2 regions of the Paraclostridium tenue genome follow, and region 2 is predicted to be linked to the other one. Evidence: a T-box and tRNA genes for the amino acid it is inferred to sense, from the RefSeq annotation. Region 2 holds a T-box; the other holds one or more tRNA genes.
What was found. The T-box of region 2 lies ahead of asnS (asparagine--tRNA ligase). A T-box ahead of a tRNA ligase gene usually reads a tRNA of that ligase, here a tRNA-Asn.

Region 1 (16,878 bases), on a different contig from region 2:
ACACCTGTTTCATCTATAATCTTAGTTATTATTTTTCCACCAGGTCCAATTACGTCTCTTATCTTATCTGGGTTTATATTCATTGTTACTATCTTAGGTGCATACTTAGAAAGTTCTGGCTTAGGAGCATCTATTGTCTTTCTCATTTCATTTAATATGTGTATTCTACCTACTCTAGCTTGTTTTAAAGCTGTTCTTAGTACTTCTTCATCTATACCAGCTATTTTTATATCCATTTGTATAGCTGTTATACCATGTTCAGTTCCTGCAACTTTAAAGTCCATATCCCCTAAATGATCTTCCATTCCTTGTATATCTGAAAGTACTGCAACTTTATTATCATGTTTTATAAGTCCCATAGCAATACCTGCAACCATATCTTTAATTGGTACACCTGCATCTAAAAGTGATAATGTAGATCCACATACACTTCCTTGAGAAGTTGACCCATTTGAACTTAAAACTTCTGATACTACTCTTATTGCATAAGGAAACTCTTCTTTTGAAGGTATAACAGGAAGTAATGCTCTTTCAGCAAGTGCACCGTGACCTATTTCTCTTCTACCTGGACCTCTTGATGGTCTAGCTTCACCAACACTATATGCTGGGAAGTTGTAGTGATGCATATATCTTTTACTTTCTTCTTCATCAAGTCCATCAAGTATTTGAACATCACCTAAAGCTCCAAGTGTTGCTATAGACATAACTTGAGTTTGACCTCTTGTAAATAATCCAGAACCATGCGCTCTTGGTATAAACCCATTATCACACCATATTGGTCTTATTTCATCTGGCTTTCTATTGTCAGGTCTTATATTTTCATGCACTATAAGCTTTCTTACTTCTTCTTTTATTATAGCATGTAACGTTTCCTCTATATCTTGTCCGAACTCTTCTACTATATCTTCAAAATGAGCAAAAGTTTCTTCTTTTACTGCATCCATCTTTTCCATTCTTTCAAGCTTTTCTACAGTTTTAACTGCTTCTTTCATTTTATCTGTAGCAAACTCACGAACAGCTTTTTCTACTTCTTCATCTATTTTATAAAGAGTAACCTCTATTTTTTCTTTCCCAACTTCAGCTGCTATAGTTTCTACGAACTCAACAACCTTTTTAATTTCTTCATGTGCAAATAATATAGCTTCTAACATCAATTCATCTGGTATTTCTTCAGCTCCAGCTTCAACCATCATTATTGCATCTTTAGTACCTGATACTACAAGGTGAAGAGAACTTTTTTCTCTTTGTTCTGCTGTTGGATTTATAACAAATGCTCCGTCTACTAACCCTACTAATACAGAACCAGTTGGTCCGTTAAATGGTATATCAGATATAGATAAAGCTACAGATGATCCTATCATGGCCACTATATCAGGAGTACAATCTTGATCTACTGATAAAACAGTTGCAACTACTTGTACATCATTTCTAAAACCTTTAGGAAATAGTGGTCTTATAGGTCTATCTATAAGTCTTGATGTAAGTATAGCTTTTTCTGAAGGTTTACCTTCTCTTTTTAAGAAACCTCCTGGTATTTTACCTACTGAATATAATTTTTCTTCATAATCAACACTTAAAGGGAAGAAATCTATTCCATCTCTTGGTTGAGCTGATTTTGACACATTTACCATAACCATAGTTTCCCCGTACTGAAGTATAGCGCTTCCACTAGCTAGTTCGGCAATTTTTCCTATCTCAACAGAAAGTTCTCTTCCTGCAAAATCCATCTTAAAAACTTTATGTTCAAACATTAATGCTTGTACCTCCTCTTTATTAAAACCGCGTTTAGTATCCTATGTACTATCTTATCAAAAATACTATAATTTAACAACATAAAAGTAAATTACTGGCTTGTATTGATATGTTTTAGAGATACAAAACGTAACTTAGCAAATATTTTATTTAAACTTATTATTTGCTTAATATGTAAAATTTAATACATTTAATTTGAACAACTAATAGCTATTATATCTGGTCCTGTATGTGAGCATATACAAGCCCCACCTCTAGTTAAGTATATATTTTTAGCTTTTATTGCTTCTTGAACTTCTTTTTTAAGAATCTCAAACTCATTTTTATTAGCTCCACAACCTATCATTACATTTTTATCTTCAAAACTATCATATTGCTCTTTAAGCAAGTCTATTAATTTATGTATTACATTTTTTTTACCTCTTACTTTTGTAAGTAAAGATATATTCCCATCTTTTACCGAAAATACAGGTTTTAAACTTAACATATTTCCAATAGCGGCTGTCGTTACAGAAACTCTTCCACTTCTTTTTAAATATTCTAAACTATCTGGTACAAAAAATAGATTAACACTCTCTCTTAAAGCTTCTAGTCCATCTACTATAGACTTAGCATCTAACCCTTCATCTATAAGTTCACATGCTTTTATAACATACTGTCCGCTTCCTAAAGATAAGTTAAGTGTATCAAATATATGTATATCTCCATCTGTATCATTTTTCGCCATAACTGCACTTTGATATGTACCTGAAGATTTCGATGAACCACTTATACAAACTATAGAGTATTCATCTTTATATTTATCGAAAGCTTCTTTAAATTGCATATATGTAGCTTGAGATGTTTTAGGTACAGTTTTTATTTTTTTCATAGTTTCGTAAAACTCTTCCTCGGTCATATCTACACCATCTTTGTATTCTTTATCTTCTATTATTATAGTTAATGGAATTATTTCTATGTTATGTTTTTCTGCTAACTCCATAGGTATATCACATAAACTATCACACATTAATTTTATTTTCATAGTAAATCCCCTCCTAAAAGAAAAATTTCTATATAAATTATCATTATTCCTTTATATATTTTAATTTAATATTATTATAGTTGCAAATTATTTCTATTTTCAATAAAAACTGTATTTATTTAAAATATTTAAAACAAAAGAAGAAGGTATAAACCTTCTTCTTTATTAAAATAATTAAATTATTTTCTTAATCCTAACTTAGCTATTAAAGCTCTGTATCCTTCTAAGTCCTTTTCTTTTAAGTAAGCTAATAAGTTTCTTCTCTTACCTACCATCTTTAAAAGACCTCTTCTTGAGTGATGATCTTTTTTGTGAACTTTTAAGTGACCATTTAATTCATTTATTCTAGCTGTTAATAAAGCTATTTGTACTTCTGGAGAACCAGTATCTCCTTCAAATCTTCCGAATTCTTTTATTATTTCAGTTTTGTTCATTTGTGAATACCTCCATTATTTTATTAAATCCCCAATTACTAAGCATTGATTGGAGTGTTCAAATGCCGAGTAACGGTTCACGAATCTTATTTTAACACAAAATATGTCTACTTGTAAATATACTTTTTGTATACAAAGTTAACGTCTTTATGTAATTGAGCTTTTAATTCATCTAAAGAATTAAATTTTCTTTCATCTCTTATTCTTTCTAAAAACTCAATTTTAATTATTTGACCATATATGTCTTTATTAAAGTTAAGTATATTAGTTTCTATAGATAAACTTTGTCCATTTACAGTTGGATTATAACCTATGTTAGTGGCTCCATAGTAAGTCTTATCTTTTAAGTATACTTTAACTGCATATATACCACATTTAGGTATAATTAAATTATTATCTATATTTAAATTAGCAGTTGGAAAACCTATAGTTCTGCCTAGTTTCTTAGCATGAATTACTTCACCTTCTAGACAATAATTTCTACCTAGAAATTCTTTTATATTATGAACTTTCCCTTGACTAATAAGTTGTCTTATATAGCTACTACTAACTCTTATATTATTTATTTTTATAGGGTTTATAACTTCAACTTCCATATTATATAATTTTCCAAGTGACTTTAATTTATCTACAGTACCTTCTTTATTTCTAGCAAAAGTAAAGTCATGTCCTACTATAACTTTTTTACACTTTAATTTATCTATTAAAATTTCTTTAACAAAGTTCATGGCAGATATTTTAGTCATATATTCATTAAATGGAACCATTAAAATCATATCTACACCTAATGATTTTAATATATTTATTTTTTCGTCATTCGTAATTATACTTTTTATAGAATTTTCCCTAAAATATCTCATAGGATGATTTTCAAAAGTAAATACTATGCTTTTGAATTTTTTGTGTTTAGCTTCTTTAACAGCTTTTTTTATTAATTTTATATGCCCTTTATGAATACCATCAAAATTTCCAATTGTTATAATACTATTTTCAATATTTACTACTTTATCTAATGATTTTATAATAGTCATAATAAATTCTCCACTACTTATATTCTATATAAATAGTTTATCACTTTTTAAGCATAATGTCCCATCAACTTTTAGGAATTTCCCAACTCCTAAAAACTTATTTTCACTGTATACTCTTACAAGTTCATCTCTTTCATTAAAAGTTCCTTTTACAAATCCTTTTTTATACACTATAGCTCCATTAACATACGATTTAACAGCTAATGGATTTATATGTATATCATTAAAGTTTGATAATACATAATCTATATCATATAGATGTTTATCTAATTTATCTTCTTTATATAATTTTTCTAATTCTTCTAATGTTATTGCATTTTCTAAATTAAATTTCCCTGATGATGTTCTTAGTAAAAAAGACATATGTCCTCCACAACCTAATTTTTCACCTATGTCGTAACATATACTTCTTACATAAGTTCCCTTAGAACATTTAACATAAAACATTATCTTATTATCCTTAAATGAAAGTATATTTAATTCTTTTATATTAACATCTCTATACTTAAGTGTTATTTCATCAGTTCTTCCAGCTCTAACTAAATCACACATTCTTTTACCATTGATTTTAAGAGCAGAGTACATTGGTGGAAGTTGTTTTATTTCACCTCTTTGAGTATCAAATGCTTTTTCAAGATCATCCATACTTATATTACCAACTTCAAACCTTTCTATTATTTCTCCTGATGAATCATAAGTATCTGTGTTTATACCTAAAGTCAGTTCACAAATATACGATTTATCCTTATTAAGTATAAGTTCACTTACTTTTGTAGCTTTTCCTATACATATAGGTAGTACCCCTGATGCATCTGGATCAAGGGTACCTGTGTGACCAACTTTTTTTATGTTTAAAATTTTTCTAACTTTTCCTACAACGTCATGAGATGTCATACCTGTAGGCTTTAATATATTTACTATTTTATTCATACTAATCATCCTTAAATATGTTTTAAAACTTCGTCAATCACCATTTTTTTAACGTTTTCTATAGTATCTTTTATAGTACATCCAGAAGCTCTAACATGACCTCCGCCTCCAAAATGTTGTGCAATAGTACTAACATTTACATAGTTTTTAGATCTAAAACTTACCTTGACCTCATTAAGTCCTTTTTCTTTAAATAAAATACCAACTTCAACTCCATCTATGTCTCTAGTATATGATGTAACTCCGTCTGCATCATTAAAAGAAATTTGATTTCTTTCTAGCATATCCATTGTTAACATCATACTAGCAACTTTTCCCTCTACAATATCTAAAGTATCGAGAGCTTCACCTAGTAACTTATAATAATTGTATGGATTGCTTTGGAATATTTTTTGAATTATAACATCTTTTTTAGCTCCTGTACAAACTAAATCATACGCCATTAAGTAACTGCTCGGATTAGTGTTTGAATAAGAGAAATTTCCAGTATCTGTTAAAAGACCTGTGTATAGACAAGTTGCTATAGTTTCATCTATTATATTTTCACCTACAACTTTCGAAAACTCTTTTAGTAAGTTGTACACTAATTCACAAGTAGATGATTCATTTGGATTTATATAATTTAAATCTCCAAAATTATTATTACTTGCATGGTGATCTATACAAATTAATTTATTAACAGACTCTTTTATATGTTCACTAACACATATTCTATTTGCATCTCCACAATCAAGAGATATTAAAATATAATCACTTATATTAACATCTATTTCTTCAGATTTTAATATTTTTATATCTTTAACTAAAAATTTTAAATTAACAGGTATAGTATCATCTAATACATATAATACATTCTTACCTAATTTTTTAAGCGTGTAATACATAGATAATGTAGAGCCTATATTATCTCCATCCGGACTATAATGAGAGGTAACAATAAAATTGTTACCTTCCCTTATAGCTTTTATAATATTTTTAATATTATTTAGCATAGATCACTCTCCTTGAGTTTCTTCATCAGAATCTTTTTTATTATTTTGATTCTCTTGATTCACTTTTTTAATTAGATTTTCCATATACATTCCTTTTTCTATAGAATCATCTAATTTAAATATAATTTCCGGAGTATGTCTAAGCTTTACATTTCTTCCTACTTCTTTTCTTATATATCCACAAGCACTCTTAAGTCCTGCCATGCTTGATTCTTTATTTCCACCTAGTATACTTACATATACATAAGCATAACTTAAATCATTAGTTACTTCAACATCAGTAACACTAACCATAGAATTTATTCTATAGTCTTTTATTCCACTTATAAGCATTGTACTTACAACTTTTCTTATTTCTTCGCCTATTCTTTGTGTTCTATTGTATGATGCCATAATATCGACCTCTTTTTACTATTTTAATTTTCTTTCAACTTCTTTAGTTATATAAGCTTCTATTATATCGCCTTCTTTTAAATCGTTGAAATTAGTGATTGTTATACCACATTCATATCCATGGTTAACTTCTTTAGCGTCATCTTTAAATCTCTTTAATGCTGCTATTTCACCTTCATGGATTATAAATCCATCTCTTACAACTCTTACTTTACCATTTCTAAATATTTTACCACTTAAAACATAACATCCAGCTACAGTACCAACTCCAGATATTTTAAATGTTTCTCTTACTTCTGCCTTACCTGTATCTTCATCTATATATTCTGGGTCTAACATACCTGTCATAGCAGCTTGTACATCTTCTATAGCTTTATATATTATTGTGTAAGTTCTTATATCAACTTCTTCTTTTTTAGCCATTACTTCAGCAGTAGCAACTGGTCTTACGTTAAATCCTATTATTATCGCATTAGATGCTCTTGCTAGCATAACATCAGATTCAGTTACAGCTCCAACACCACCATGTATAACTCTTACAGCAACTTCTTCATTAGATAATTTTTCTAAAGATTGTTTAACAGCTTGAACAGAACCTTGAACATCAGCTTTAACAACTAAGTTAAGTTCTTTAACATCTGCATCTGCCATTTGGTTGAAGAATTCATCAAGACTTACTCTTTGGTTAGATTTTAACATTTCTTCTCTAGCTATATGTTGTCTCTTCTCTGCTACACTTCTAGCTATTTTATCAGTAGCTACTGCTACGAATTGATCTCCACCTTGTGGAACTTCTGATAATCCTAATATCTCAACAGCAGTAGATGGTCCAGCAGTCTTAACTCTTCTACCCTTGTCATTTATCATAGCTCTTACTTTACCACAAGCAGTACCTGCAACTACAGGATCTCCTACTTTTAAAGTACCTCCTTGAACAAGAACAGTTGCAACTGGTCCTCTACCTTTATCAAGTTGAGCTTCTATTACAGTACCTATAGCTCTTTTATTTGGGTTAGCTTTTAATTCTTCTACTTCTGCAACTAATAGAATCATTTCAAGTAATGCATCTATATTAGTTTTTTGTCTAGCTGATACTGGAACTGATATTACATCTCCACCCCAATCTTCAACTAATAATCCTTGGTCTGCTAATTCTTGTTTAACTCTATCAACATTAGCAGCTGGCTTATCTATTTTATTTATCGCAACTATTATTGGAACTTCTGCAGCTTTAGCATGGTTTATAGCTTCTATAGTTTGTGGCATTATACCATCATCTGCTGCAACAACTAATATAGCCATATCAGTTACTTGTGCTCCTCTAGCTCTCATAGATGTGAAAGCTTCATGTCCTGGAGTATCTAAAAATACTATTTTTTCTCCATTTATAGTAACTTCTGATGCTCCTATATGTTGAGTTATTCCTCCAGCTTCATTTGTAGTTACACTTGTTGATCTTATAGCATCTAGTAATGACGTTTTACCATGGTCAACGTGTCCCATTACAGTAACTACAGGAGGTCTTTTTACTAAATCTTCTTCTTTATCTTCTTCTATATCAATTAATTCATCTATTTCAGCTTCTTCTTGCTCTGTCATATCTTTTTCAACAAGCTCAAATCCATAATCCTTAGCTACTAATGAAGCTATTTCAAGGTTTAACTCTTGATTTATTGTTGCCATAGTTCCCATTTTCATAAGCTTCATTATTATTTCTGTAGCTGGTTTTTCTAAACTATTAGCTAATTCTTGAACAGTTAATTTTCCTTCAACTGATACAGTTGGAAGTCCACTACCTGATATAGATTCATCACCTAATAATTCCATTGCCATTTCTGCATCATCTTGACTTAATTCATCATTTTTGTTTTTTACGTTTATATCTAGTTCTCCTAGCTTAGCTATAAGTTCTTCGCTAGTCATTCCTAAATTTTCTGCTAATTGGTATACTCTTGTTGACACAAGACCACCCCCTATTATATTTTTGTATTTTCAATAAGTTCTAAAACCTTATCTGCAAAGCTCACGTCTTTTATTCCCATAACTGCTCTAGGCGCTTTTCCTATAGCTAACCCTAATTGTAGTTTTGTTGAATATGTAACGCATGCTATATTTCTAAAAGATGTTTTATCTTTAAATAGCTTTTTCGTATTATTTGAAGCATCTTCTGCCACTATTACTAATTTTACCCTATTTTTTTTTATATCAAGCATAGTAGAGTCATCACCTGATACTAGCTTTCCTGCACGTTGTGCTAAGCCTAAGAATGAGTAAATTTTGGCTTCATTGGATTTATTCATTGTCACCTATCTCCTTCATCAGGCTTTCATATACTTCATCAGGAACTTCAATTTTAAAAGCTCTACTTAAAGCTTTGCTTTTAATTGCTTTTTTTAGACATTCGCTACAGTTACAAATATATGCACCTCTACCATTTGCTTTACCTGTTTTATCTAAAAATATTTGTCCTTCTTTATTTTTGACAATTCTTATTAACTCTTTTTTATTGTCTCTATCTTGACAAGCTATACACTTTCTTTGAGGAACTTTCTTCACCTTTTGCAAATGTATCACTCCTTATAATTAAGCATCTAATTCTTCTTTATTATCTGCTTCTTTAGCTGCTTGACTTTCGCTTTTTATATCTATCTTCCAATTAGTAAGCTTAGCTGCAAGTCTTGCATTTTGCCCTTCTTTACCTATTGCAAGTGATAATTGATAGTCAGGAACTACAACTAAAGCACTCTTTTCTTCTTCATTTACATCTACAGATACAACTTTTGATGGACTAAGTGCTGCAGATATAAATTCTACTGGATTTTCACTATATTTAATTATATCTATTTTTTCATCGCCTAATTCATCAACAATATTTTTAACTCTTGATCCTTTAGGTCCAACACATGCTCCTATTGGATCTATGTTTTCATCTACAGAGTAAACTGCCATCTTAGTTCTTGATCCAGCTTCTCTAGCGATGCTCTTAACTTGAACAGTACCTTCAAATATTTCAGGGACTTCCATTTCAAATAATCTCTTAACTAAACCTGGATGGCTTCTTGAAACAGTTATTTGAGGCCCTTTGTTAGTTTTCTTCACTTCTAATATATATACTTTTATTTTTTGTCCTGCTTGATAGTATTCACCTGGTATTTGCTCTGCTTGAGTCATTATAGCTTCTATTCTTCCAAGGTTTACATGAACTATATTTTTATTTACTCTAGCAACTTCTCCTGTTACTATTTCATCTTGCTTATCTATAAATTCATTATATACTATATCTCTTTCAGCTTCTCTTATTCTTTGAACAACTACTTGCTTAGCTGTTTGAGCTGCTATTCTTCCAAATTCTGTAGTAGTTATTTCACTTTCTATTATATCACCGATTTCATAGTTAGGACTTATTTGTCTTGCCTCATCTATTTCTATCTCTAAGAATGTATCATATATATCTTCTGAATCAACAACAACTCTTTGAGAGTAAACTTTTACATCTCCTTTTTCTCTATCAAAGTATACTCTAACATTTTGAGCAGATCCAAAATTTTTCTTATAAGCAGTTAAAAGTGCTTGTTCTATAGTATCTATAAGTATATCTTTATCAATTCCTCTATCTTTTTCTAATTCATCTAATGCTTCTATAAACTCGTGGTTCATTTTTTTGTCCTCCTATATTAAGTTTTAATTAGAATTTTATAGCAAGTCTTATAAGTGCTATATCTTTTTTATCAAATTCCATTTCTTCATTATCAACTATAAGTTTAACTATTTTATTGTCCACTAACTCAACTAATTGAGCTTCAAAATGTTTTAATCCATTTATAGGTTTATATAATTTAACTTCTACGTCTCTTCCTGCATATCTTATAAAATCTTTTTCTTTTTTAAGTGGTCTATCAAGACCTGGTGAAGATACTTCTAAGAAATAGTTTTCTTTTATTGGGTCTTTTTCATCTAATATTGGATTTATAGCTCTTGTTATAACTTCACAGTCATTTAGAGATACTCCTCCATCTTTATCTATAAATATTCTTAAATAATATTCTCCAGCTTCTTTAACATATTCAACATCAACTATCTCTATGTTGTGTTCATTAGTTATTGGAAGTACTAACTCTTCTATTAATGATTCTGTACTCTTTTTCATTTTGCTTCCCTCCTATTCAGTTGTTATTTTATAGCATTGTAAATGCTATAATAAAAGAGTGAGAACTTTTCGTCTCACTCTTAGTTTTTGCATTATATACTATTTTATATACTATGATACCATAGATTGTTTTTATTTGCAAATTTTCTAGTATTATTCAATAGTGAAACTCCAGTTTCCTTTTATATTATATCTATTTCCTTCAAATTTTATATATAATTTAGCACTTTGTATTTTTATTTTCTTTCATAGTGCTATAAACACATTTTTCATTCTATTTTTCAACAACTTTATCTTCTATAAACTTATATATTCTATTAAAGTACTCCTTGCCTAAAATGTCATATCCATTAACATGTTGGACTTTATCTATAAGCCAAAGTTCTTTTTTATTATGAGGTATATTATCATATATTATCTGACTACCCTTTGGAGAACATACTTTATCTTCTTTTCCATGTATTAAAAACATAGGCGTAGTTATATGCTGTACTGATTTATATGGTTTTACATCTTCATAATCAAATCCCGATTTAATTTTAGTATATATATTTCCCATAGTTCTTGCATATCCTACAGGTAAAAGTGGTATATTTTTCGCTTCAATACCTAACCTTATAGCATCAGACATTTCATGATATGGTGAATCAGCTATATAAAAATCTACATACTTATTTTTTTCATTTATTTCAGAATGCATTACTACAGTTGCAGCCCCCATTGAATGTCCATGAGCTCCTAATAATCCATTAGGGTATTTTTTATGAATAAATTTCGCAACATTTTCTAAATCATATTTTTCTCTTAAACCAAAAGTATAATCACTTCCTCCAGTTTTACCTGTATGTCTTTGATTATACAACATAACATTATATCCATAGTCTAAGTATTCATATGCCTTTTTTAAATATTCATAGTAATTACTTTCAATTCCATGAACTAGTATTATTGTATTGTTAGTATTTTTATTAGATTTTATAAATTTACCTTCTATTTTATATCCATTTTCTGGCGAGTTTATAAATACATCTTCATACTTATAATTTTTAAGTTTTTCTAGTGGTCTTCCTTCTCTATGAGAAAATACTTCTACTATATCTTCATCTTTTATTTTTTGAACAGAACCAACTGAACCGTCATATACTAAAAAACCAACTACGTAAGATATTATTAAAAATAATAATATAAAAACTGATGAAATTATTATAATTGCTTTTTTCTTCATTTAATTCCTCCTGATATTATTATCTAGTACTAATACTTAGTATATATTAACTATTAATTTTTTTCTACTTATTTTTTATAAAAATAATATATTTGTTAAAAATAAAAAAAGATTAGCTTTTAGCTAATCTTTTTTTATTTCTAATAAACTACAATCTTGAGATGTATATATTCCACTTCTACCAGCAAATACATAACTTATTACACAAGCAATAAACAAGTATACTATGCTATCAGACCCAAATAATTCTATACCCATTACAAAAGATGCTATTGGAGTTTTAGTAGCTCCTGCAAATACAGCTATCATACCAAGCCCTGCTAAAAAAGCTATCGGCAAGCCCATTATTCCTGCTAATAAATTTCCTAGTGTTGCTCCTATTACAAATAACGGAGTAACCTCACCACCTTGAAATCCTACCGCTAATGTTAATGAGGTTAATAGTAGTTTTATTATAAATGCATTCTTGGCTACAGGTGCATTAAATGCATCACTTAATAAATCTAAACTTAGCCCAAGATATATTCTAGTTCCAAGTATTAAGACTATAATAATAATTATTATACCTCCTATAAAACTCTTTAAAGGTGTATTAGGTATTTTTTCTGCAAAGAATTTTTTAAAACTATGTGTAAGTTCAGCAAAAAGTTTACTTACAAGTCCAAATATAACGGCACATATTATAACTTTAAAAAATACATCAACACCATCTATCGAAGTTCCTATATTATAATGACTATGTTGTACTTTAAATAATTTTGCTACAAAATTTCCTATGTAACTCGCTATTAAGCAAGGTATTATAGCTTCATATCTCATCTTTCCCACAGTACTTACTTCAAGTCCAAATATAGTTCCTGCAATTGGGGTCCCAAACACTACCCCGAAACCACTACTCACTCCACTTATTATAAGTATTGTGTAATCTATCCCTTTTAATTTTAAAATTTTACCTATCTTAGAAGATACACTTGCTCCTATTTGAACACCTGTACCCTCTCTACCTGCTGAACCACCGAATAAATGAGTTATAAATGTACCAAAAAATACTAATGGAGCCATTCTAAACGGAATGTTTCCTTCTCCTTGATTAATTCTCTCAATTATTAAGTTATTTCCTTTAGATGAGTCTCTTCCATATCTAGAATATAAATAACTTACAAATGCTCCACCTAATGGCAATAAGTATAATAACCATGGATTTGCTTGTCTTGTAGTGGTTGCCCATTGTAGACTCTTTAAAAAGAATGATATTATTATTCCTACTGCAATTCCAGATATAGAAGCTAATAAAAACCACCTTAAAAATAATATAGATATTAATTCACTTTCTTTAACATGTGACCTAAACTTATTCAATTTCATCACCTCATTCATGTTCTTTGTTATGTTTATTTTTCACTCATAAGATATTACTCCTCTTATTTTTAAAGTTCAAGTTTTTTATGTCAAAGTAAACACTAAGTTTATGTTATTTATTTATATAATTTAAAATAAAAAAAGTAGACTACCAAATAGTCTACTTTTTATTGGAGCTAGTGATAGGAATCGAACCTACAACCTGCTGATTACAAGTCAGCTGCTCTACCGTTGAGCCACACTAGCATATGGCGGGAATAACAGGGCTCGAACCTGTGACCCATTGATTAACAGTCAATTGCTCTACCAACTGAGCTATATTCCCGAATTTAAATATTTGGAGGCGACACCCAGATTCGAACTGGGGATCAAGGAGTTGCAGTCCACTGCCTTACCACTTGGCTATGTCGCCTTAACCTTACTCTATAAGTATATAATTTTTTTATTAATTTGTTAAGTATTTTTTCAAATTTTTTCTAACTTTTGATCGACATTTTTCTCATCTATCTTGATTAAATTATTAATACCTTTATTAATTAAATAAATTCCTAGAACTAAATATGCTAAACTCCAAAATAAATTTATTGGCATTGGTATTATAACAAGTAAATTATTTATTAAATGAAGCAATATGCAAATTTTTATAGATTTTGTGTAATAGTATATAAATCCTAATAAAATAGCTCCTCCAAATGCGGTAATGCCTTGAATTAAATTAAAATGAACAATTGCAAATACTATAGATGAGTACAATATAGCTTTTAATGGTTTATTGTAATATTTTTTTAGAAGACTTTTTAATAAAATACCTCTAAATACTAGTTCTTCTAATATAGGTCCTACTATAACTATTTGAATACATATAATTATAATTCCAATTAAGCCTCCACTATTTATATATTTACTCACAAAAGAACTTTCAAAGTTATTTAAGTTATTTATATTATAGTATTTACTCAGAATAAATATTAATACACATTTAACTAATATATATCCTAAAATCATACAAAAAGAATAAAAAAAATAATACACCTTAGAATGTTTTCTCATACTTTCTAAACCATCCCATAAATTTATTTTATTTGAAGTAAAATTACAAAGTAATATTAAAGTTATATCAATTAATAATAAAATTATGGAAATTAATTTAAATGGCAAATTCTTTTGTATATGTATAAATACTATTGAATTTATAATCATAATAGCAACAATAATAATTGATGCTACTATACCTTTATTAAATTTTAATTTTAGATTTTTAATTAGAACCTCCCCCTATGTTGTTATACTAAGTTTATAGCTTTTGATTAAAAGCTATAAACTTAGTAATTTAGATTTTTTATTAACTAAAATAAAGATAATTGATTTTCATCACTCATATTTTCAAGTGATCCATGATTGGTAAGTGTTTCTATTACAGTTTTAGATATCTTAGTCCTTTTTCTTAAATCTTCTTTAGAAATAAACTCTCCATTATCTCTTTCTTTTTGTATATTTATAGCTGCGTTCTCTCCAACTCCTTGTAGTGCTATCATAGGAGGAAGCAATGTCTTTTCACCTACAACTTGGAATTTTTTTGCATCTGATTTATATATATCAACAGGAATTATTTTTATATCTCTTGCATACATCTCAAGTGCAACTTCTAAAACTGTTAGCATATTTTTTTCTTTTGTTGTTGCATCATTTCCAAGTTCTTCAATTTCTTTAATTTTTGCTTTTATTGCAGGTAATCCCTTTACAATTAAATCTGCATCAAAATCTTCAGCTTTAGTCGTAAAGTAAGTTGCATAAAAAGCTTCTGGGTAATGTACTTTGCAATATGCAAGTCTAAAAGACATCATAACATATGCAACCGCATGTGCTTTAGGGAACATGTACTTTATTTGTTGACAAGACCATATATACCATTTAGGAACATCATTTTTTTCCATTTCTTCTATATGTTCTGGTTTTAATCCTCTTCCTTTTCTAACACTTTCCATTATAGTAAAGGCCATTTTAGGCGGTAGACCTTTAAATATAAGGTAGTTCATTATATCATCACGAGTTGATATAACATCTTTAAGTCCAACTATTTCTTTTTGTACAAGTTCTTGTGCATTGTTTAACCAAACATCAGTACCATGAGAAAGTCCAGATATACGAACAAGTTCTGCAAATGTTGTAGGTTTTGTATCAAGTAACATCTGTCTAACAAACTTTGTACCAAACTCAGGTATTGCAAGTGATCCTATAGGACAGTTTATCTCTTCAGGCGTAACCCCTAGTGCATCTGTTGATGTAAATAGAGACATTGTCTCTTTATCATCTAAAGGTATAGTTGTTGCATCTATTCCAGTTATATCTTCAAGCATTCTTATGATGGTCGGCACATCGTGCCCTAGTATATCAAGCTTTAGTATTCTACCACTTATAGAGTGATAGTCAAAGTGAGTTGTTATAACTCCACAAGAAGTATCATTAGCAGGATATTGTATAGGTGTAAAATCATAAATATCTTTATAATGTGGTACAACCATAACTCCTCCTGGATGTTGTCCTGATGTTCTTTTTACTCCAGTACATCCATTAGCAAGTCTTAATGCTTCTGATGATGTTGTGTTTATATTATTTTCTTCTATATACTTTTTAGCATACCCAAAGGCTGTTTTTTCTGCAACTGTGCCTATTGTACCCGCTCTATAAACATATCCTTCTCCAAATAGTTCTTCTGTATATTTATGAATCACCGGTTGATATTCTCCCGAGAAGTTAAGGTCTATATCTGGCTCTTTATCTCCTTCAAATCCTAAGAAAACCTCAAATGGTATATCATGTCCATCTTTTTTTAATGGCCTTCCACATTTTGGACAATCTTTATCTGGTAAGTCAGCACCTGATCCCCATTCACCTATTTCATAAAAATAAGAATATTTACATTCTTCATTTTCACATATATAATGTGCAGGCAGAGGGTTAACTTCTGTTATATCACTCATAGTAGCTGCAAAAGAAGAACCTACGGACCCTCTAGATCCAACTAGATATCCGTCTCTTAAAGACTTTGTAACTAACTTTTGAGATATTATATACATAACTGCATATCCATTACCTATTATAGAATTAAGCTCTCTATCAAGTCTTGCTTTAACAACTTCCGGCATTGGATCACCGTATATTCTTTTAGCCTTTGCATAACACATTTCTCTAAGTTCAATATCCGATCCTTCAATTACTGGTGGATATGTGTCATCAGGTATAGGTTTTATAACCTCAACCATATCAGCTATCTTATTTGGGTTAGCTATTACAACTTCATAAGCCTCAACAGGATCTAAGTAATTAAATTCATCTAGCATTTCATTTGTAGTTCTAAAATGAAGATAAGTTTCTTCTTCGTCAACCTTAAATCCTTGAGAATTTTTAAGTACCTTTCTAAGTACTGCTTCATGTTTATCTAAAAAGTGAACATCTCCTGTAGCTACTGGTATTTTACCAAACTTCTTTGCTACTTCTATTAATCTTCTATTTAAATCTCTTAATTCTTCTTCATCTTTAACTTCGCCTTTTTCAATCATAAATCTATTGTTATCTATAGGCATAACTTCT
Region 2 (16,878 bases):
TTCATAAATATAAAAAATGATTTTTTAAAAAGTGTTTTAGATGTTCCTTTATTTTGGCTATCATTTAGAATATTAGGTTCTTTATTTATTGCTATGACAGTACTTAATTTTGGTCCAGAGTTTATTAAATCTGAGGTTACTGGCCAGACTATATTAGGTGTTTTACCTAGTCTTTTAGCTATATTTTTAGTTTCTGGATTCTTATTACCTTTAGTTGTTGATTTTGGACTTATGGATTTTGTAGGAACTTTAATATCTAAATTTATGTATAAAATCTTTAAAGTTCCTGGACGTTCTGCAGTAGATGCTATCTCATCTTGGTTAGGGGATGGTACTTTAGGCATTATGATAACTAATACACAATATAAGCAAGGTTTTTATACAGCAAAAGAAGCTTGTATAATATCTGTTTGTTTCTCATTAGTATCATTACCGTTTTCTACAGTTATAGCTGACCAGTTAGGACTTATGAATCTATTTGTTCCATTTTATGGAACTGTATGTATTGCATCATTAGCTTGTGCTATTATAATGCCTCGTATATATCCTCTATCAAAAATTAAAGATGAAACATATCAAAATGTAGATCATCTAAAAGAAGATTTAATACCTGAAGGTGAAAATGTAATAAATTTTGCTTTATCTAAAGCTTTAAATAGAGCAGAAAATGCGCCTTCTTTACAGGTAATAATAAAAAATGGATTTAAAACTGTTATAGATATGTATTTAGCTTTACTTCCACTTGTTATGGCATGGGGAACTTTAGCACTTGTTGTTGCTGAATTTACTCCAATATTTAATTGGATATCTTTCCCTATAGTATTTATATTAAAACTACTTCAAATACCTAATGCAGTGCAAGCTGCTCCAGCTGTTTTAGTTGGATTTGCAGATATGTTTCTTCCATCTATAATGGTTTCAGGAGATACTTTTGATATATTAACTAAATTTATAATAGGTGCTTTATCTATAACTCAACTTATATATTTAACAGAAACTGGTGCAGTTATATTAAAATCAGATATACCTTTTAATTTAAAAGATTTATTTATAGTATTTTTAACTAGAACTTTAATAGCACTACCAATTATAACATTATTAGCTAAACTTATACTATCATAAAAAATGGTCCTACATGGGCCATTTTTTGTTTATAATATATTAAATTAATTTGGTTATAATTACTATATAATATTAATTCTATATTACATATTTTTACTTTAATATTGACTTTTAACTTTAAAAACATTATAATTTAAATTCATTAGAATTCTTACTTTCGGAGGTGAAAATTATATTGAGAAATATACTTGATATATTCAAAAAAGATGTAAAGGATATATTTACTAACTATGCAATGCTTATAGTTGTAGGAGCACTTTGTATATTACCATCTTTATATGCATGGTTTAATATAAAAGCATCATGGGATCCATATGGTAGTACTAGTAATATATCAGTAGCTGTTGTAAATAATGATAAAGGTACTACTGTAAAAGATAAGCACATTAATATAGGAGATGAGCTTGAAAAAAACTTAAGAGAAAATAGTGATTTAGGATGGAAGTTCGTTAGTAAAAAGAAAGCACTAGATGGTGTTAAGGATGGTTCATACTATGCTTCAATAGAAATTCCAAGTGACTTTTCAAAAGATTTAACTTCTCTTATAACTTCAGATGTTAAAAAAGGAAAGTTAATTTATACAGTTAATGAAAAAATAAATGCTATAGCTCCTAAAATCACTGATAAGGGAGCTTCAACAATACAATTACAAATAAACCAAACTGTTGTTGAAACTGTAAGTCAAATTTTATTTGAAGCTTCTAATGAATTAGGTGTAGAACTTGAAGGTCAAATTCCAAAATTAACTGATATAGAAAACTCTTTAGTTGAGATTCAAAGTAAATTTGGTGATGTAAATAAAACATTAGATTTAGCATCTGATGGTGCTAATAAAGTTCAAGATTTAGTTAAAGACATAAAAAAGGACATTCCTTTAATAAAAGAAACTTTAAATAAATCTAAAAGTTTATCATCTGATGTTAAAGAGTTTCTGAAAAACTCTCAAAGTAGTATAAACAGTATTACCCCAATAATAAAAAATGATATATCTGTAATGAATGATATAGCTAATTCTATTGTTAATACTACAAATACATTAAATAATTCTATTAGTAATGGTACTGATGATGCTTTAACTTTAGCAAATAGTTTATCTACTAAGTTAAATAATTTATCAAATGTAAATAAATCACTAATAGAATTTTTAAATAAGTTAAACTCACTTACACCAAATCATCCCTTAACTAATGTTATAAATAAGTTAAAAGATGTAGATTCAAATGTGACACAAGGAGTTAACTCTTTAAATAGTTTAAAAGGTCAACTTCAAGGTGGTCAAACACCTGCATCTAATACACTTGATAAAGTTTTAAAAGTAGGAAATGATATAAAAGGTATTACATCTAATTTATCTAATAATTTTGATTCTACAATCTCTGCTCCTATAAATAATATCTTTGAAAAAGGATATTCAGTTAGCGATAATGTAATCAAAACTTTAGAAGATGCTGAATCTAAATTACCTAAAGCTGAAAGTATATTAGATACGACTTTTTCACTGTCTGACAAAGGTATTGAAGGAATAAATTATGCAAAAGAAAAATTACCTAAAGTAGAAAATATAGTAGATGAACTTACAGATGCTATAAAGAAAGTTAATAATCAAGAAGATTTAAATGATTTAGTAAAACTACTTAAAAATGACATAGTAAAAGAAAAGAATTTCTTAAAAGAACCTGTTACTGTTAATCAAAACAAATTATATCCTATAGAAAATTATGGTTCTGCTATGACTCCATTTTACACTGTTTTATCTTTATGGGTTGGTTTACTTTTATTATCTTCACTTTTATCAGCTGAAGTTCATGGAGATTATAAACCATATCAAGTATACTTAGGTAGAGGTCTTACTTTTACAGCTATTGCTGTAATTCAAGCACTAATAGTAAGTTTAGGAGACATATACATACTTGGTGTTCAATGTGTAAATCCAGTTCTTCTTGTATTAGGTTCTGCATTTACAAGTATTGTATTTACTTTTATAGTATATTCTCTTTTATCTGTGTTTGGAAATATGGGTAAAGCTATGGGAATAATACTTTTAGTTATTCAAGTAGCTGGTTCAGGTGGAACATTCCCAATTGAAGTTACACCTAAGTTTTTCCAAATGGTAAATCCATATTTACCGTTTACTTATGCAATATCTATGTTAAGAGAATCAATAGGTGGAATTTATTATCCTGTATTATATAAAGATATAAGCATATTATGTATATATATAATAGTTTCATTATTAATTGCATTACCACTAAAGAAACCTATAAATAAAATTTATAAAGTATTTAATGGTAAATTTAGTGAAAGTGGTCTTTCAGAACACTAAAAAAGAGATAGGATTACTCCTATCTCTTTTTTTAATAATCATATTCAGTTGTATTTTCACACATAATTATATTTATCTTTTTATTTAATATATTCTTATAAGATAATAAAAGTTCATTTAATTCTGCATCAATTAAATTTATTTTTCCCTTACTTATTAAAATTACTTGTTCTTGATCGATTATTACTTTTATATCATTATGGTCATTTTTTATATACGTCTCCACACAAGCCTTTGGTTTAATTTTTTGACTATATTTATCATAAAATCCTATACTATTTTTTATATCATCAAAATTTGAATTATTTATTTCATTAAAATCTATATTATTATAATCTATACCAAAGTTTTTTAACTGACTATCTATTTCAGATGAGTCCATCCCATATCTCTCCATAAATTTTTTTTGAATATTAATAAATTTTTCTTGAGATATATTATTTTCCTTCATATAATCCATTATCTTTTTAGAAAATTCAACCATACTTAATTTGCCTGACATAACAGAACCATAAAGACTATATATATATTGTTCAAATTTATCAACATCAGAATCTTTTACTTTATTCTTCAGCTTATTAAAATCTATTATTCTATCATCTGACATATTGATACCTCCTGATTAACATTTAGCTTTTAACCTTATTAATATTATATTCTAATAAAGTTTCCATGTCTACAGTATGAAATTTAGTGCATATTACTTAATATTTTTATTATATCTGTATTTTTCATAAACTCATAATTAATTAAATATAATCAATATAGTTTTTTATAATTATATAAAAACTATATAAAAAATAGCGAGAAAAACTCGCTATTTTTACTTATATTAACTTTTTATTAGAATTCTGCATTTTTTGGAGTTCTTGGGAATGGTATAACGTCTCTTATGTTTGCCATACCAGTCATATACATTATAATTCTTTCAAATCCTAATCCAAATCCTGAGTGAGTAGCTGTTCCGAACTTTCTAAGTTCTAAATACCACCAGTAATCTTCTTCATTAAGATTCATTTCTTTTATTCTTTCTAATAATACATCGTATCTTTCTTCTCTTTGAGAACCACCAACTATTTCTCCAACACCTGGAACTAAAAGGTCCATAGCTCTTACTGTTTTTCCATCTTCATTCATTCTCATGTAGAATGCTTTTATATCTTTTGGATAATCAGTAACAAATACTGGTGCTTTAAATACTTGCTCTGTTAAGTATCTTTCATGTTCTGTTTGAAGATCATCTCCCCATTTTACTGGGTATTCAAATTCATGTCCTGACTCTTGTAACATTTCAACAGCTTTAGTGTAAGTTATTCTAGTAAATTCAGAATTTACTACATTATTTAATCTATCCATTAATCCTTTATCTATAAAACTATTGAAAAATTCCATTTCTTCTGGAGCATTTTCCATAACATAGCTTATTACATATTTTATCATATCTTCTGCAAGTTCCATGTTATCTTCTAAGTCTGCAAATGCTATTTCAGGTTCTATCATCCAGAACTCTGATGCATGTCTTTGTGTAAATGAATTTTCAGCTCTAAAAGTTGGTCCAAAAGTATAAACATTTCTAAATGCAAGAGCCATTATCTCAGCATTTAATTGACCACTAACTGTTAAATTAGCTTCTTTTCCAAAGAAGTCTTTAGAATAATCTATAGCACCTTCTTCATTTTTAGGTATATTATTTAAATCCATAGTTGTTATTCTAAACATTTCTCCCGCACCTTCACAGTCACTTCCTGTTATGATTGGTGAATGTGCATATACAAAGTTTCTATCTTGGAAGAACTTATGTATAGCATATGCAGCTAAACTTCTTACTCTAAATACTGCAGAGAAAGTGTTACTTCTTGGTCTTAAATGAGCTATAGTTCTTAAGTATTCTAAAGTATGTCTTTTCTTTTGTAATGGATATGAACTATCTGATTCACCTTCTAATTCGATTTTAGTAGCTTGTATTTCTACTGGTTGTTTAGCACCTTCTGTAGATACTAATTCACCTTCTACTAATATAGATGAACTTATTGGAAGTTTTGTTATTTCTTTAAAGTTTTCTAACTTATCTTCAGCTATTACAACTTGCATATTCTTAAAGAAACTTCCATCATTTAATTCTATGAATCCAAAGTTTTTAGATGCTCTAGATGTTCTTATCCATCCAGCTACTTTTACAGTTTTTCCGATATATTCTTCTTTATTTCTGTAAAGTTGTTTAATTTCAGTAAATTCTCTTTGCATTTTAAATCCTCCTATAAATTTTATTTTTAATATAAAAAAAGCCCTTCATCCCTAAAAGGGACGAAAGACTATTACTCTCGCGGTACCACCCTAATTGCCTAAATAGGCCACTTAGCTAAGCTTTGCTTAATGGTCTGTAACGGGACCTTCCGTCTAAGCCTACTCTTTAATTAATTTCGGTTAGAGACTCCGAGATGTTCTTCAATATAAATTTCGTATTGAGCTCTCACCATCCTCAACTCGCTTTAACTACCTTTTATATTTACTCTTCTCTTCAATGTCTTTATAGTTATTATTTGAATTATTTACTAAGATTATACCAACTTATATTTTTTAAGTCAACGATTTATTTTTTATAAAATTTATATATTTTTAAATTTTTTATCAAATATGTTTAATTTATATTTTTTTATTAATAATTTTAAATAGGAGGTGTTTTTTTGAAATACTTATTAATTTTTATATTAGTATTATTATTTATAGGTCCAAGTGCTAATGAATGTACCTCTTTTTCTCAAGCTTTAAAATCAGGTGTTTATAACTACATAACTTGTTTAGATACTTCTTTTAATTATTTAGTTAAAAATGTACCTATTTTTAATAAAATTTCTGAAATCTCATATAAAAATTCCTATGATAAAATTATGGATAATAGACATCTTGTAAAGCACTTTGTTGAATATGGTCAAACTTTAGATGAAATAATTAAATCTTATAATACTAATATAAAAAATATTGAAGATTTTAGAAAAGTTGTATATACAAAAAATCCTAATATAGTTTCTAAAGATTATACATTAAAATCAGGTGAGTATATACTTATTCCAAGTGAATAAAATAAACCCATAAAAATATACCTAATAATTTATATAAATTATTAGGTATATTAAAAATTATAATCTACTTCCGTTATCAACCCAGTCTTTAGCTTCTTCTACATTTCTTAGAGAAGGGATTGATACATTGCTTTCTGACTTTAAATCTTCAGTTCCAGACCAAGCAGCAGTATATTCATTTTTTACTGGTCTATTGGACTTTAATCTTTTATTGTCTGATCCATTAAGTGCCTTACATTTTTCATTTTCCAAATTAATTCACCTCTTTTCTTTTGTATTAGTTTTTACATTCTAAATTATAAAATACACATTATTCAAAATTATTTGCAATAGCTATAATAGTATCTTTTAAATTTAAAATTCCATATCCTTGCGATATATTTGGATAAGTATATATCTCTTTTTTTGTAGCCCCAAGCATTAAATAAGTTTTTAATTGTTGTGTATATAAAGATCCTTGATAAAACTCATATTGATCTTTTATATATTGAATAATTAGTGCTAAAACTCCACTAACTATAGATGAACTAACTCCAGTTCCAATTGACGTATTATAACTATTATTTATATAAGGAGCTATTATATCAACTCCTGGTGCGACTATATCTGGTTTTATTCCTCTTTTCTTTATAGGCCCTTTTGATGAGCCTATCCATATACTATCAGTCTTGTCATTATAAGCACCTATAGTTATTACATTTTCTGGAGCTGCATACATTGTTATTGTAGACGTAGACGCTGGATCTGAAAATCTAGTTTCTTGAGACATTATATTTTTATTTGGTAAATAAACATCATATATCCCTTCTATAATAAATTCTGGAATTAATCTTAAAGTCCATATACCTGGTTTAATGTCGTATAAATTTATATTTAATTCTTGATGTCCTGATTCTAACCAAGGGTATATAAATCTCATTTCATAAGTTGTATTTTCTAAATTGAATTTACCTCTGTATACATAATAATCTGGAGCATACATAATTTGATAACTAAGTTCTCCTGATGGAGATATTATTAATGCACCTATTTTATCTGGTCCACTAATTACTAAATTTATATCTAAATTTATTTGTTCTCCTACTTGAATTATTATATCTTGCTTTTCATTTACATCTGATACTACTCCTTCATAATGAATGTCTGTATTCCCTTCATTTCCAGCTCCACTAACTACAATAACTCCTGATTCTACTATCTGATTAAATGTCTCTATCATTGTTGATTCTATTATTGACTTTGACGCTAAACCTACAGTTAGATTTATTATAATATATTTATTTTCTCTTTTAGCTACATCTAAAACATACTTTATCCCAGCTAAAAAATCTGATTTTTGATAATTTATTTTTCCTGATGCATAAGTATCTCTATATTCCCTTAATTTAACAACTACCAATTCACTATCAATAGCAATGCCTTTGTATTGAGAATTTAATTTTCCCTTTCCTGATGATATTCCTGCAGCTATAGTTCCAGTTCCAATTTTATCTTCACTCAAGGTGTTATCATTTTCAGATATGGCTTTATTTATATCTTCTCTAGTAAATTCACTTCCAAATATTAGTCCATCTGGAGGTGATTTTTTATTACTTTCTTGATCCCATATTGATACTATACTAGTTGTATTATCATCATTTATAAAATCTGGATGCAAATAGTCTATCCCTGAATCTATTATTGCTATTAAAATATCTTTTCCAGTAGTTGTTATATATGGATTTTTATATATATAATCTGTTCCCGATGAATCTGTCACACTTACACCTTGTTCTAAACCATTAGTTACATCTATTAAAGAACTCATAGGCACTGACCTTTGCCACCATGCAATACTTATAATTTCATTTAGTGTATTTTCATAAAAATCAATAGGAACATATATAACTAATAAATTATCATTTAATATCATAAATCTTTCTATTTTATTATTTCTTAAATCATTAGTTACATCTTCTATATTTCCTTGATAAATTATAAGATAGGATTTTTCCAAAATAAAAATTCCTCCTATTTATGTTATTTTAGCTGCTCAAAAGCTCCTCGTATATCTAACATTCCATAACCGTAACTTTCATTTGGGTATGTTATACCTTGAATTCTTCTAGCTCCACCATGAAGATAAGTTTTAATCATTGTAGTAAATGCTTTTTGAGTATAATACTTATCAGCTAAAGTATATTGAAAATATAAAGCTACTGCTCCTGTAACATGAGCCGCCGCCGCTGCTGTTCCTGTTATTGTTGCATAATTATTTCCAGGATATGTGGAAATTATATTAACACCAGGTGCAACTATATCTGGTCTTAGTAATCCATTTATAGTAGGACCTCTTGATGAAGGAGGCCATATACTATTATCAATAATATTATATGCTCCTACAGAAATTACATCATTGTATGTTGAAGGATAATTTACAGTTTGAGAAGGTGTTGAATCTCTAAATTTCGTTCCAGGATTTATTAATGCTCTATTTGGTAGATAAGCATTATATATTCCATTTGTTATATATTCACCTCTTAATCTTATTTTCCATATACCTTTAGTTGCATTTTTTAATGTTATAGTTACTTGTTGTTGACCTGAGTAAGAAGTTGGATATCTATAAATTATCACATACCAGGTTGATTCTAAATCAAATATTCCTGATATTTCATTATAATTTGATACTTGTATAAATTTACTTTGCTCTCCACTTGGTGATATAACTGCCACGCTAGCTTTATCAGGCTTATTCATCCATATATTAATATCTAATAAATCTTCATCTTCAAATATTTCTAACTCTATGTCTTGTTCTTCTCCTATAAAATTTATTCTTCCTGATGTATGTGTTTGAGTATTTCCTTCATTACCCACTGAAGAAACTAGACATAACCCCCTTGTAAATAATGGACTTTCTCTTAAAATACGCTCAGTAGCACCTACTAAATTATTACTTCCTAAAGATATATTTATTGCTAAAGGTATTTTTAATTCATAAGCTTTTTCATATGAATATTGTATCGCAGCTTCTAATATTGCATTGTTATAATTTCCATCTATTTTTTTTAATTTGACCACTATAAGTTCTGCATCTGGGGCTATTCCTGTGTATTGGCTATTTATATTCCCAAGACCTGCACATATACCGCTTAGCATTGTCCCAGTACCATCTTCATCTATTGATAAAGTCGTGTCATTATTTGCTATAGCTTGATTTATATCTTCTCTAGTATACTCAGTTCCAAATTTATATCCATTAGGTGGATTCTCATCTTTAGTTTGATCCCATAAAAATACTATTTTCGAAGTTTTATCTGGATATATAAAATCTTCATGTAAATAATCTATTCCGGAATCTATTATTGCTATTAATACACCTTTTCCAGTAACAGATATGTTTAAATTATTTTGCAAAAAATTTGCACCTATTTCTTCTCTAGCTATGATTCCATTTTCAGTCCCTCTTGTTATAGTACTTAATTGATTCATAACTGCAATAGGTTGAAAAAATTTTATTGATTTTACTGGAATTAATTTTCTAAATTTTTGGTTATCTCTAGTGTGTAATCCTAAAATTGCTTCATTATCACTAATTTCATAATAAATGTATTCTAATCCAGTAGATTCAAGTTCCTCTTTAAAATTTGGTCCATGTACTACTTGGAATAATGTCATTAAATCATATGGTAATTCTAATCTTAAATTTTTATTTCTTAAATTTCTAGTTTTTTTTTTCTCTTTTTTCTATAAATTAAATCATAGCCTTGGTTAATTTGACTAGTATTAGCTAGATTAATATTAGATAAGTCTAACATACCAAATCCCATAGAATTATTTGGATATGTATATAAAGTATTTCTTTTAGCTTCCTTTATTAAAAATGCCCTTATTTTTTGAGAGTAGAAAAACAAATCATTTCTATTAACAATTCCCCACTCCATTAAAAGTGCAACTACACCTGTAACATGTGGCGTTGCCATACTAGTTCCAGTTAAAGCCCCCACACTACCTCCTGGAAGTACTGATAATATATCTTCTCCTGGTGCTAATAAATCTGGTTTAAGCACATTTTGACTAATATCTCCTTCACCTGAAAATATAGATACTGTATCTGTTCGTGAATTGAAACTTCCAACTGTTATCACCTTACTTGCAGTTCCTGGTACAGTTACTGTTAGATTTTTATTTGCTTCTAAAAATCTTGTATCTCTACTTATACCCTCCGATGTAGGTAGATATATATTAACATTTCCCATTACTATATTTATTGGAGTAAAAACTAACTTCCATATGCCTGGGCTAATGCTGTTATTTGAACTCATTTGAATTGTAATTCTTCTAATTAGTGAGTATGGTGAAATTGGATAAAAATAGCCCCTTATTCTAGTTCCTCCTAGTACATTTCTAATCTCACCTGATGTTAAAGATATTTCTTGACTCTTTAAATTAGAAGGATTCACTAAGTATAAACTAAATTCATCTGTAAAATCTGGCCATATATTTACATTTAATATTTGCTCATTTTCTCCAACTACAAATTCTACTTCAACCTGTTGATTATCTAATCGTATATTTCTATGACCACCTTTATCAGCATTATTCCCTGCAGCTACAACTATATTATTTTTCCAAAATGATGTCATATCATCTATATATTGTTCAAATAAGGATAACCCTCTATGTGAACCCTCATTACTTCCATAACTTATGTTTATAGCTACTGGCATTCTTAACTCTAATGCTTTATCTAGTATAAATTTAATAGCTCTCATAAATTCTGTACTTCTTGAAAATACATCTGTTTGAATACTTCCAACTCTTACAACTATTAAGTTAGCTTCATTTGCTACTTGGCATGCAATACCTGCTACATGTGTACCATGTGTACTAGTTGGAGATATAGGTATGTTAATTTCTCTTCTTAGGGCTTTATTTATATCTTCATTTGTATATAAAGTTCCATGTGTAAATCCTTCTGGTGGATTTCCTGGAAATGATTGATCCCAGTAATAAAGTATCTTTGAATTGCCTTGTTCGTCTTTAAATACATCTAAATTATAATCTATACCAGAATCTATAATGCCAATTATAGTTCCTTTTCCAGTTAATCCATTTGTATTTTTAAATCTTGATATTCCTGTTCTTGAAAAACTTTGAACATCTTGTGTAGTTAAAATAAATGGTCTTTCTACATATTCAATTTGAGGATAATTTACCAAATTATCAATTGATTCAACACTATCTGAAGTTATTATAGCATAGTTATATCCTAATAATTCTACAGATACCCCTAAGTCGCTTGCAATCATAGAAATATCTCCATTATACCTAACTATTACTTCATACTCTATAAAAAACACCCCCTTAAAAACTAAAGACGATTTTAATCAAATTTATTTAACATTTGTTTCCATTATTATATATATTCATAATACTTTTATTGTATAATACATATATTGATTTAATTTTTTATTAAAATCATTTATAAAAGGGGTGTTTTATTTGAAAGATAAAAGGATTAATTTAGGAATTGTTTTTACTATTTTTATATCTTATATACTTATAAAGCTTATAGATAACTATAAATACTTTTTAGATATATTCAAATTATTAATATCACTGCTTACTCCATTTATTATAGCTTTTATACTAGCTTATATTTTTATACCTATTGTTGTTTTTTTAGAATCTAAATTAAAAATAAAAAGAATTTATGCATTGATTATAACTTATGGAGGTTTAATACTTTTAATAACTTCATTTATATTCTTTACTATTCCAATTTTAGTAAATAGTTTAGCTGATATAGTTAATAAACTTCCTATGTATTCAACAAAAACTCAAGATTTCTTAATTCACCTTGGCAATAAATTAGAAAATATAGATCCTAATACATTAAAAGAAATTGGAGATAAAGCATTTTCATTTATGCCCAAATTCAGTAATTTGTTTATTGGATATCTAGGTCAAATTTTCGCAACTACTTTTTCTATTTCTAAATTTATTGTACAGTTTGTATTAGCATTTATAATTTGTTTTTATATTATACTTGAAAAAGAAATCTTTTTCTCTTTTTATAAAAAAGTACTATATATTACTTTTGGTAAAAAATATGCCAGTTTTATATTAGATTTTGGTCATACTTTAAACAATAATATTGGAAAGTATTTTACAGGAAAAATGCTAGACTCTTTTATAGTAGGAATTTTATCGAGTATAGGACTTTATTTTATAGGGTCTCAGTATGCTTTACTATTTGGTATTTTAATAGTTTTTATGAATATGATACCTTACTTTGGTCCTGCAATAAGCATGACTACTGTTGTTTTAATAAATCTATTTTATAATCCTAGCATAGCTTTATTTTCATTAGTTTATTTAATACTAGTTCAACAAATTGAAATTGCATTTATAGAGCCTAAAATAGTCGGTGGTCAACTTGGTCTTAATCCATTTTTAACTATATTAGCGGTTACTATAGGAGGAGGATTTTTTGGAATACCAGGAATGATACTTTCAGCTCCTTTTATGGGAGTTTTAAAAATATATTTAGGCAACTATATAGATTATAAATATAAATCGATAAATAAGTAAAAAAGCATGTTTTAAACATGCTTTTTTATTACAATTTAGTAACCTTAAGTAACAAGCCTGTAACTGTTATAATATAAAGAGTTTATGGTAATATTTATATATAAATAATTTATATATTTGAAAAGAGGTAATGATATGAAAAAGTTAGTTGTTGTTTTATTTGTGTTATGTAGTATGTTATTTATAACTAATCCTATTTTTAAATCTTCATTTGCAAACAATGAGTCAAAGGTAAATAATAAAGTTACATCTAGTAATAATGATAATTTAGATAATACTAAACCTCATAAAACATTAGAAACTAATGATGAAACTAAGTTAATCAGCACTAATGAAAAATCTGATATAAAAGATATTAAAGCAAAAGAAAATAATGCTTCTAACGATATAAATTCTAAAGAGACATCTAATAATAATTTAGAAGAAAGAAAAGAAACATCTAACAATTTAGATAATAATAATGAACAAATTACTAATTCTAAAGAATCTACTTCTAACGAACAAATTAATGTATCTAAAGAAGAAACTATTAATGAACCTATTGCTAAAGTTGAAGAAACTATTAATGATGAACAAATTACTGCTTCACAATCTTTAACTATGGAAGAAGCTTTAAAATTGTTAATGGATATGAACTCAAACTTAGTATATGAATACAAAGGAGATGAAAATAAATTTCCAGTATTAAAAAATAAAGGTTTATATGGATATGTTTTTCTTCCTAAAATAGATACTGATTTAGGATATTTCGTTGATAAAAATACATCTAGTATATACTATTTCCATCCAAGTGGATATTTAGAAAAAATAAAATAATAAAAAATCCTAAGAATATGTTAATTACCATATTCTTAGGATTTTTTGTTTATAATTCTTCTTCTGGTTTTATTTCTTGTTTTATATTTGTTACGTTTAATATATCACTATTTTGACTAGCTCCTTGTGATGAATTTGCTACAACATATATATCTAAATCTACATCTTCACCTTCATTTAAAGGAATTGTAATTTTATTATCACTTATTCCATATTGATATAAAGTAAATCCTCCATCTTTTGATGTTTTATTGTTTCTTATATAAACACTATATGTGCAGTCAAACTTATCTAGTTTATCCCATGATATACTTATACTATTATCTTTATTTATACTTCTAGTTAAATTTTCAACTTTATAGTTTTCTATTTTATCTAGATTTGTATATTTTTCTCTAACTTTTACAATATTGCTCTTTTGTGTATATTTTCCATTACTCTTTCCTATTACATATAAATCTATACTAGGATCTTGTATATCTTTTAGATTTATTGTTATAGTAGTTTTTACTTTCTTAGATTCAGTTAATTCGTCTTTATCTATCTTAATTGATTTAAATAAATTAAAATCATTATCTCCATTAGAGTTATTTTTTAGATATACTTCATACTCTGATATATCTTTTAAATAATCCCATGTAAGTGTTATTTCTAAGTTATCTCCAACTATATTAGAATTTGCTTGTAAGTTTTTAATTTCTTTAGTTTCAGTTTCTTCTTTTAAAACATTGATTGTTATTATCTTACTTTTATTACCACATGTAACTTTAATTTTCTCAGTGCCTTCTCTAAGTCCTAATATCGTTCCATCACTAGTAGGTATAGTTATCGATCTAGATATTGGTAACTTAAATCCTAACAATTCATATTTTACATTAGGATGTTTTAAATTTCTAGGAGATGTTTCAACATTTACATCAATTTTTTTCTCCTCATTTATACGTATATTAATATTGTTATTTACATATATATTTGAAACTTTAGCTTGTATATTAAATTTATACTCTTTTACCTTATCTCCTGATTTTATATATAACTTTGAAGTACCTACTCCTATAGCTTTTAAGGTATTGTTTTCTATCTTTAAAACATCTTTATTTGATATTTCATATGTATATTTTTCTTTTTCTTTAAAATCAAAGTCAACATCAATATTTACATCAATAGAAGTACTATCTCCTACATATTTAAGCTCACCTATATCAACATCTAGTTTTTCTACTTTAGGATCAACTACTCTTATAGTAGTTTTTCTTATAATTCTACCATCTTTAGTTATCATAAGAGCTGAATATCCTTCTTTAATACCAGTTATTGTATTTCCTTTTATAGATAAAACATCATTGTTTGATGCTTTATATCCAATTTTAGGTTTTGATGCATATGGTGGTATAATTATATAATCTCCACTATTTACTTTTATAGAATTACCTAATTTAATTACATATTCATCTATATTTTGAATATAATTACCTTTTGATATCCTTAATTCTACTCCTTTTACTAGTGGACTTATTTTTCCATATTTGAAAAGAAAATACTGACCTATAAGTGTTATAAAGACAGCTATAACAATAAAGTATATTCTATTTTTTTTCTCCCTCCAAAAATTCATAAAGCCACTTCCTTATTAATTTAAAGGACTGCCTATATATGACAGTCCTTTATTGTTTATTTCTTATTAAAATTATATACTATAATACATAATTTTAAAACTATTTAGAAATATTTTCTATTTTATTGTTACTAACTAACTTTGTTGTTTGCATTTAATAAACTCTTACCATTCATTTTATCATTAAAATAAGATATTATATCACTTCTTTTTATTATTCCTATAAATATATTTTTATCATCTACTACTGGAATAAAATTTTGATTTATAGCTAAACTTATTATATTTTCCATATCAGAATTTATAGATATAGTTTTATAATTATTATATTTATCAATATCTTTTATCTCTATATTCTCTAATGATTTTAAGTTAATATCATCTTGCTTATCTTCAAATCTACTTTTAATTTTCCAAAGTAAATCTCCTTCTGTTATAGTAGCTACATACTCTCCTTTTTTATTTATTATCGGTATTGAAGTATAACTATGATACTCCATTTTTTCCATTGCTTGTCTTATTGTGTAATAATCATATACATACTCAACTTCAACTTTAGGGGTAATAAAAAATAATATATTCAATTTTTTTCCCTCCATTTGACTAACTATATTATTCAAATAAATTATATATATTCTTTATGAATATAATATGAATTTTTAAAGAAATCTTTTTAATATTATAAAAGCCCACAGCAATTATTTACTGTGAGCTTAAAATCATACTATGCACTAACTTTACTTGATTTTAAAAGTTCATTTGCAACATATGCTACTAAATCAACTGTTCTACATGAATATCCCCATTCATTATCATACCAAGCTACAACTTTAACCATATTTCCATCATTAACCATTGTTGATAATCCATCTATTATAGAAGAATCTGAAGTTTGCTTATAATCTATAGAAACAAGTGGCAAGTCCGAATATCCTAATATTCCATATAACTCTTTTTTAGAAGCTTTTTCTAAAATATTATTTACTTCTTCTGCTGTAACGTCTCTACTCAATTCACAAACCAAATCAACTAGTGAAACACTAGGACATGGTACCCTAACAGCAAACCCATTTAACTTACCTTCTAAATTAGGTAAAACCTTAGCTACTGCTTTTGCTGCTCCTGTTGTTGTAGGTATCATAGAAACTCCAGCACTTCTTGCTCTTCTAAGGTCTTTATGCGTTTTATCTAATATTTGTTGATCATTTGTATATGCATGGATAGTTGTCATTAATCCTTTTTTTATTCCAAATTCTTGGTCTAAAACTTTAACTACTGGAGCTATACAGTTTGTAGTACAAGAAGCATTAGATACTATATGATGTATATCATTATCATACTCA

Region 1: it encodes a tRNA-Asn, which carries the amino acid that the T-box ahead of asnS (asparagine--tRNA ligase) is inferred to sense. The anticodon was not compared.

What each region holds. Positions count from the first base shown of each region.
Region 1 covers NZ_BAAACP010000004.1:4,175-21,052, reverse strand. Annotated here, with positions in the region: gene pnp (polyribonucleotide nucleotidyltransferase) at 1-1,751, opposite strand, end outside; gene ABFX13_RS04330 (DegV family protein) at 1,943-2,776, opposite strand; gene rpsO (30S ribosomal protein S15) at 2,956-3,210, opposite strand; gene ABFX13_RS04320 (bifunctional riboflavin kinase/FAD synthetase) at 3,318-4,241, opposite strand; gene truB (tRNA pseudouridine(55) synthase TruB) at 4,266-5,171, opposite strand; gene ABFX13_RS04310 (DHH family phosphoesterase) at 5,183-6,163, opposite strand; gene rbfA (30S ribosome-binding factor RbfA) at 6,167-6,556, opposite strand; gene infB (translation initiation factor IF-2) at 6,575-8,518, opposite strand; gene ABFX13_RS04295 (L7Ae/L30e/S12e/Gadd45 family ribosomal protein) at 8,533-8,856, opposite strand; gene rnpM (RNase P modulator RnpM) at 8,849-9,121, opposite strand; gene nusA (transcription termination factor NusA) at 9,140-10,213, opposite strand; gene ABFX13_RS04280 (ribosome maturation factor RimP) at 10,242-10,703, opposite strand; gene ABFX13_RS04275 (alpha/beta hydrolase) at 10,978-11,928, opposite strand; gene ABFX13_RS04270 (chloride channel protein) at 12,052-13,287, opposite strand; tRNA gene ABFX13_RS04265 (tRNA-Thr) at 13,459-13,533, opposite strand; tRNA gene ABFX13_RS04260 (tRNA-Asn) at 13,537-13,612, opposite strand; tRNA gene ABFX13_RS04255 (tRNA-Cys) at 13,626-13,699, opposite strand; gene ABFX13_RS04250 (CPBP family intramembrane glutamic endopeptidase) at 13,753-14,196, opposite strand; gene ABFX13_RS04245 (PolC-type DNA polymerase III) at 14,634-16,878, opposite strand, start outside.
Region 2 covers NZ_BAAACP010000002.1:202,613-219,490, forward strand. Annotated here, with positions in the region: gene ABFX13_RS02765 (YjiH family protein) at 1-1,122, shown strand, start outside; gene ABFX13_RS02770 (YhgE/Pip domain-containing protein) at 1,298-3,445, shown strand; gene ABFX13_RS02775 (DUF3867 domain-containing protein) at 3,477-4,052, opposite strand; gene asnS (asparagine--tRNA ligase) at 4,289-5,689, opposite strand; T-box leader at 5,743-5,976, opposite strand; gene ABFX13_RS02785 (hypothetical protein) at 6,130-6,525, shown strand; gene ABFX13_RS02790 (CDIF630_02480 family spore surface protein) at 6,583-6,777, opposite strand; gene cspC (bile acid germinant receptor pseudoprotease CspC) at 6,836-8,521, opposite strand; gene ABFX13_RS02800 (S8 family serine peptidase) at 8,545-10,185, opposite strand; gene ABFX13_RS02805 (S8 family serine peptidase) at 10,224-11,819, opposite strand; gene ABFX13_RS02810 (AI-2E family transporter) at 12,013-13,104, shown strand; gene ABFX13_RS02815 (hypothetical protein) at 13,240-13,920, shown strand; gene ABFX13_RS02820 (hypothetical protein) at 13,970-15,535, opposite strand; gene ABFX13_RS02825 (CBS domain-containing protein) at 15,667-16,119, opposite strand; gene gap (type I glyceraldehyde-3-phosphate dehydrogenase) at 16,260-16,878, opposite strand, start outside.